2 linked regions of the Granulimonas faecalis genome follow. The protein of the gene in region 1 interacts with the protein of each later gene in a pairwise test. Links are inferred from orthologs where the notes say so. Each region holds a gene or a part of one and is shown on either strand. Other genes may lie near its edges. The genes, in order: typA and rlmKL.

Region 1 (3,247 bases):
AGGCGCCGACAGGGGCGCGCCCTCGGCTCTCGGAGTGGTGACTCCATGAAGGCGGCCCTTTGGGTGTAGCGTTGTACAGTCGCCACCGCCATGCCGCAGAGGAGGTCCCCATGATCAGCCCCGAGCTCGACGAGCTGTCGTGCAACCTCATCGGCGAATGCCTCGACCGGTTGGCCGAGAGCGCCGACCTCGGCGTCGTGGCCACCGCGCTCGACGGGAACTCCATGCGTGTGACCTGCGCCTTCGACGACGACGGGGCCGACATGTGCCTCGAGGCCGCCCACGACTGGGTGCGCCGCCTCGCGGGTGGCACCCTCAAGGAGCCCGGCTTCTCCAGGCCCGTGTGCTACGCCATCGCCTACGCCGGCGCCGTCGACACGGGGTCGGGCTTCTCCGACGCGCTCGTCACGGAGTTTGGGGACAAGGGCAACGACGTCGACTACTCGGCCTTCCTCCTGCTCGACGGGGTGGGTTCGGGCAGCGCCCTCCGCTGGAGCGACCCGGCCCCGGCGGGGGAGACAGAACCGCTGTTATAAGAAAGAGAGCTCCATGCTGCAAGAGAACCTGAGAAACGTCGCCATCATCGCCCACGTCGACCATGGCAAGACCACTCTCGTCGACAAGCTGCTGCGGGCCACCGACGCCTTCAGGGCAAACCAGCAGGTGGAGGACCGTGTCCTCGACTCCAACGACCAGGAGCGCGAGCGCGGCATCACCATCCTGGCCAAGAACATCTCCATCGAGTACAAGGGCGTCAAGATCAACGTCATCGACACCCCGGGCCACGCCGACTTCGGCGGCGAGGTGGAGCGCGTGCTCCGTATGGCCGACTCCGCCCTGCTCCTCGTGGACGCCTTCGAGGGCCCCATGCCCCAGACGCGCTTCGTGCTGCGCCACGCCATCGACGCCGGCCTCGCCATCATGATCGTGGTCAACAAGATCGACCGCCCGGGCGCCCGCCCTGAGGCCGTGGTCAACGACTCCCTCGACCTCATGATGGACCTCGGCGCCACCGACGGGCAGCTCGAGTTCGCCATGGAGCACGTGGTCTACGCGAGCGCCGTCAACGGCTTCGCCCGCCTCTCCCCGGACGACGGCAACGACGACATGTACCCCCTGTTGGACATGGTCGTGGACTGCCTGCCCGCCCCCGACTGCGACCCCGACGGCCCTCTGGCCATGCAGTGCGTCACCATCGACCACTCCAGCTACGTGGGGCGCATCGGCATCGGCCGCGTCTACTCCGGCACCATCCACGCCGGCGAGCAGATCCTCGTGGTCAAGAACGACGGCAGCCGCGCCATGGCCCAGGCCAAGCAGCTCTTCACCTTCGACTACCTCGGCCGCACCGAGTGCGACGAGATCCGCGCCGGCGACATCGGCGCCGTGGTGGGCATCGACCGCACCGACATCGGCGACGTCTACACCGACCCCGAGAACCCCGTGGAGCTGGAGCCCATCGAGATCGACCCGCCCACCCTCTCCGTGGTCTTCGAGGCCTCCACGAGCCCCCTCGTGGGCCGCGACGGCGACATCGTGGGCGCCCGCCAGCTCAAGGAGCGCCTCATGCGCGAGGCCGAGAACAACGTGACCATGCGCATCGAGGAGCTGGGCGACAAGACCGGCGTGGAGGTGGCCGGCCGCGGCATCCTGCACCTCTCCGTCCTCATGGAGGCCATGCGCCGCGAGGGCTTCGAGTTCCAGGTGGGCCGCCCCCGTGTGCTCTTCAAGGAGGACGAGCACGGCCACCGGCTGGAGCCCGTGGAGCTCGCCGTGGTGGAGTGCCCCAACGAGTTCTCCGGCAAGGTCATCGAGGCCTTCGGCGAGTCCGGCGGCACCATGTCGAGCATGCAGGCCGGCGAGACCCACACGCACCTGGAGTTCAAGATCCCCACGCGCGGCATCATGGGCCTCAAGAACCGCATCCTCAACGCCACCCACGGCGAGGGCGTCTTCTATCACACGTTCTCCGAGTACGGCCCCTACGCCGGCGAGCTGGGCGTCCGCAACAACGGCGCCATGATCTCCATGAGCACCGAGAAGTCCGTGGGCTACGCCCTGGGTACCCTGCAGGAGCGCGGCACCATGTTCGTGGGCCCCGGCGAGGAGTGCTACGAGGGCATGCTCGTCGGCGAGCGCTCCAAGCCCGGCGACATGGTGGTCAACATCGCCCGCACCAAGAGCCTGGGCAACCAGCGCAGCTCCACCGCCGACATCGCCGTGCAGCTCACGCCGCCCAAGACCTTCACCCTCGAGGAGGCCCTCGAGTACATCATGGACGACGAGCTCGTCGAGGTGACGCCCAAGAACATCCGCATGCGCAAGCGCATCCTCAACGCCATCGAGCGCAAGAAGGACAACGTGCGCAGGGGCAAGGTTTCCAAGTAGCCGTTCGCCCCCGTCGGCCGCGAGCGCCCGGGTCTGGGATCCCAGACCCGGGCGTTTTGCGTTTCACGTAGAACGTCGGCCAGGCCCGGGCCCGGGCGCCGCGGGGCGCCCGTCAGTACGGCTTCGGGTAGAACCGCATGCCGTCGGGGGTGGGGACGAACCCAAGCCCCGCGAGCACCGGTGCCAGGGGGCCCTCGCGGACGGCCCTGCCGTTCACGGACCGCACCTCGATCCGCTCCAGGGCCCAGGACCGGCCCTGGGCCCGCGCCCGGTCCTCCATGGCGTCGAGCACGGCGGCCACGGCGCCGCCCCAGGCGTCCTCGCAGCCAAAGAGCGCCACGGTCTTGAGGCGGGGCGCCGCCCAAAGCACGGGCATCCCACCGAGGAAGACCGTCCAGGAGTCCGCGGAGCGCTTGGGGAGCTCGGTGCCGTCGGGCCAGGGGAGGACCGCTCCCAGGGGCTGCCCCGGGTCGGCCGAGCAGAGCACGCGCAGGTCGCGGGCGGCCGCGGGACCCTCGCCGTCCCCTGCGCAGTCGCGTGCCTCGCGGAGCGCCTCCACGGTGTCGACGGCGGCGAACTGCAGGGGGCCGAGCCCCTCCACGAAGGCGCCGCGCAGCAGCGACCCGGCCTCCTCCATGGCCTTGAGCACGGGGTAGACCTGGGAGAGGCCGCCGGGGACCCCCGCCGCCTCGGCCGTGGCGGGGCAGGCCACGCCGTAGCGGTCGAGCAACGACTCCGCGAGGGCGCAGGCCCGCTCGGTGTCGGAGGCGTCGCTCGGGCAGGCGAGGGACCAGCGCCCCGATGTCGCCGCGGCGGGGGACACGGCCGGGACCTCGGAGAGGGCCCGGGCCGCGCGCCG
Region 2 (3,564 bases), 710 kb from region 1 along the record:
TTTCTAGTTTTTGCTGAGGAGCAGCCATGGAGATCATTTGCCCAGAGGAGTGGACCTACACGCTCGTGATGAGGAAGAAGGACGACCCCTCGATCGCCATCGAGAGCGAGATGTCCGAGGGTCTGGGCTACGAGACCTTCGTCAAGTGCGGGGAGGAGTTCCGCCGCCAGGTGCAGGAAGGGCTCGAGGCCGCCTCGGAGTAGCGGCGGACAGTCAAAGCCACCGACACAGAGGGGCCGGCACCCACACGTGCCGCCCCCTCTGTGTCGGTAGGTTTGACGTTCGTCGGCACCCCTGGGCGCGCTGAGCGCGGGTACCGGGCGCCCGGCGCCCGTGCTTTCCGCTGCCTTTGGGTCCCGCCTTATTTCATGGGGTCGCGCCGCCCCGCCCCCACCCGGGACGCCGCAAGCGGTAGCATGGGTTGACTTTGCTTGACAACCCAAGAGAGGCGCACCATGAGATTCTACGCGACCTGCCCCACCGGTCTGGAACACCTCCTCGCCCAAGAGCTCGAGAGCCTGGGCGTGCCCTCCGTGCGCCCGCTCCAGGGTCAGGTGGGCTTCGAGGGTCCCCTCAAGTGGGCATACGTCGCCTGCCTATGGAGCCGCATCGCCAGCTCCGTCGTCGCCGTCGTGGAGTCCGGCCCCGTGACCGGTGCCGAGACCCTCTACGACCTCGCCGCCGCCATCCCGTGGGAGGACCACCTCCCCGTGGGCGCCACGTTCGCCGTGTACACCTCCGGCACCATGGAGGGCCTCGACAACACCCTCTTCACCAGCCAGAAGGTCAAGGACGCCGTCGTCGACCGCATGCTCGCGGCCAAGGGCACCCGTCCCAACGTCGACACCGACGACCCCGACCTCCGCATCCGCGTGCGCATCCGCGAGGGCCACGCCACCATGGGGATCGACATGAGCGGCGAGCCCCTGTTCCGCCGCGGCTACGAGAAGGCCGCCCGCCGCGCCGCCATCCCGCCCCAGCGCCCCGACTACGCCGCGGCCGTGCTCGAGCTCGCCGGCTGGTGGCGCACCGTGCGCCGCCCCATGCCCTCCGTCTGCGTGGCCTTCTCCGGCGGCGGTACCCTGGCCGTCGAGGCCGCATCGGTGGCCCTCGACCGCGCCCCGGGGCTCCTCCGCGTGCGCTGGGGCTTCTCCCGGTGGCTCGGCCACTCGGAGCGCAGCTGGTCGCAGGTGCGCAACGAGGCCGAGCGCCGCGCCGCCGCAGGCGCCAAGAACCCCCTCGTGCTCGTGGTGAGCGACACCCGCGAGGGCTTCGGCGCCGACTGCCGCGCCCTGCTCAACTCCGCCGGCATCGACCGCGAGCCGGTGGTCGTGCCCGCCCGCGAGGTCTCCCGCGCCGGGGCCGAGCTCACCGAAGACCGTCTCGTGGCCGTGGACCTCGCCTGGCTGCACGCCGACGAGGCCGCCCGCGAGGCCGAAGCCCTCTCCTACCTCACCGGGCTCTGCTCCGGCCTGCCCGAGGGCACGCCCGCCTGCACCCTGGCCCGCGACGGCGCTCTGGACGCCCTCCTCGGCATCGAGCCCGAGGACGAGGTGGAGTCGCTCATGGGCAAGAACAACGTCTACCTGCGCGGCTACGCCGACATCGCCATGGATCCCCCGGCGGCGGTCACCCTTAAGGATGGCTCCGAGGTGCCGGTGCTCGTGCCGGTGACCGACCAGTTCGCCGCCCGCCTGGAGAAGGACGCCAAGGAGCGCTCCAAGTGGGCCGAGGCCGAGGACGTCACCTGCTACCGCGTCTACGACCAGGACCTCCCCGACTACAACGTGGCCATCGACCTCTTCCGCGGCGCGCCCCAGACGCCGGGCCGTTGGCTCGTGGTCTCCGAGTACGCCGCGCCGTCCGAGATCGACCCCGAGAAGGCCCGCCGCCGCCTCATCGACGTGCTCACCGTGGCGCCCCGGGTGCTCGGCGTGCGCGGCCGCGACGTGGCCCTGCGCGTGCGCCACAAGGCCAAGGGCGGCTCGCAGTACGCGGCACCCGAGGACATCACCCGCACCATCAAGGCCCGCGAGCTCGCCCGCAACGTCCCCGGCCGCCCGGCCCGCAAGCCCAAGGCCCGCTACGTGGACGGCGTGGAGCTGCCCGAGGGCTGCAAGCTCGTGGAGGAGGGCGGCCTCACCTTCGAGATCAACCTCGTCGACCGCCTGGACTGCGGCCTGTTCCTCGACCATCGCGACGTGCGCGCAGAGATCCGCGAGATGGCCAAGCAGATGAGGGGGTCCAAGCGCTTCCTCAACCTGTTCGCCTACACCGGCACCGGCACCGTCTACGCAGCCGACGGCGGCGCGGGCTACACCACCACGGTGGACCTCTCCTACACCTACATCGACTGGGCCCGCCGCAACATGCAGCGCAACGGCTTCGACGGCGAGGAGCACGAGTACGTGAAGGCCGACGTCCTGCGCTGGGTGGACGAGCAGCGCAAGACCCGCAACCGCTGGGACCTCGTCTTCTGCGACCCGCCCACCTTCTCCAACTCCAGCTCCATGGGCGAGCGCAGCTTCGACGTCCAGCGCGACCACTCCGAGCTGCTCATCGGCATCTCCCGCCTGCTCACCCGCGACGGCGTGTGCCTGTTCAGCTGCAACCTGCGCGACTTCACGCCCGACGTCGAGAAGCTCGACCGCTGCGGCGTGACCGTCGAGGATGTCACCGAGCGCACCATCCCCCACGACTTCGAGCGCAACTCCAAGGTGCACCATGTCTACATCGTGCGCCGCAAGCCCATGAGCGAGGAGAAGCGTGCCGAGATCGAGGCCCGCAAGGCCCGCGGCGACCACGCCGGCAAGCGGGCCCCCGACAGCCGGTACCGCGGCGACCGCAGGCCCGGCGGCTTTGGCGGCGGCAGGGACGGTCACGGGCGCGGCAACCGGCGGGACGGCCGTCACGGCTCAGACGGCCGCACGGACCGCAGGCCCGGCGGCTTCCGCGGGCGCGACGGGCGCGACAACGACCGGCGGGGCGGCGGCCATGGCGGCAAGGACGACCGCCGCGGCGGGTTCAAGGGCGGCAGGCCCGGATCGGACCGCGGCGGGTTCAAGGGCGGCGACCGCCGCGGCCCGCGCGGCGCAGGCCCCTCGGGCAACAACCGCCGCGGCCAGGGCCGCGAGGGCGGCAACCGCCACTGATGCAGTGGGCCTCAGGGCGCGCGGAGGTGCTCTGAGGCCCATGTTCTTGGTAACCAAAGGCTCACACGAGTCCCACCTTTGCTTGAGTCAGCGGTCAGCTTCGCGCCCAACCGTTCGGCATAGTCAGCTGCAAGCGCCATACCAATGCCGGTACCTCCCGCATCGCAACTGTAAAAACGATCAAACAGATGCTCCCTCTCTTGGTTCCCGAGAGCTGCCCCGTCGTTCTCAACGAAAAGCTCGATCTGTTCCTCTTGGACCGTCATTCCTACCCTCACCACGCTCGCCGCATGACGGAGCGCGTTTACAGCTGCGTTAAACAGAATGGTCGCAACTTTATCCTCGTCAGAACCCAGGACAAGAGGCGTGGGATTCACAGGGGAAAGCTCGATTCCGCGAGAACGAGCCTCTG

What was found.
Region 2: the proteins of typA (region 1) and rlmKL interact in binary tests that used the Escherichia coli proteins (3 or more experiments, as listed by UniProt). The link is inferred for Granulimonas faecalis from one-to-one orthologs.

The regions. Positions count from the first base shown.
Region 1 is NZ_BQKC01000001.1:16,704-19,950, forward strand. What follows is about bases 33-2,968. They hold typA (translational GTPase TypA), read left to right. Parts: upstream 33-549; coding sequence 550-2,388; downstream 2,389-2,968. Other genes in these bases: OR600_RS00080 (hypothetical protein), read left to right, coding at 111-536; OR600_RS00090 (DEAD/DEAH box helicase), read right to left, coding at 2,501-2,968. Also shown: more of OR600_RS00090, read right to left, coding at 2,969-3,247. UniProt on the Escherichia coli protein: A 50S ribosomal subunit assembly protein with GTPase and nucleotide-independent chaperone activity, required for 50S subunit assembly at low temperatures, may also play a role in translation.
Region 2 is NZ_BQKC01000001.1:724,979-728,542, reverse strand. The notes cover bases 100-3,352. They hold rlmKL (bifunctional 23S rRNA (guanine(2069)-N(7))-methyltransferase RlmK/23S rRNA (guanine(2445)-N(2))-methyltransferase RlmL), read left to right. Parts: upstream 100-455; coding sequence 456-3,152; downstream 3,153-3,352. Other genes in these bases: OR600_RS03325 (sensor histidine kinase), read right to left, coding at 3,164-3,352; OR600_RS03335 (hypothetical protein), read left to right, coding at 100-203. In the rest of the region: more of OR600_RS03335, read left to right, coding at 27-99; more of OR600_RS03325, read right to left, coding at 3,353-3,564. UniProt on the Escherichia coli protein: Specifically methylates the guanine in position 2445 (m2G2445) and the guanine in position 2069 (m7G2069) of 23S rRNA. Methylation occurs before assembly of 23S rRNA into 50S subunits.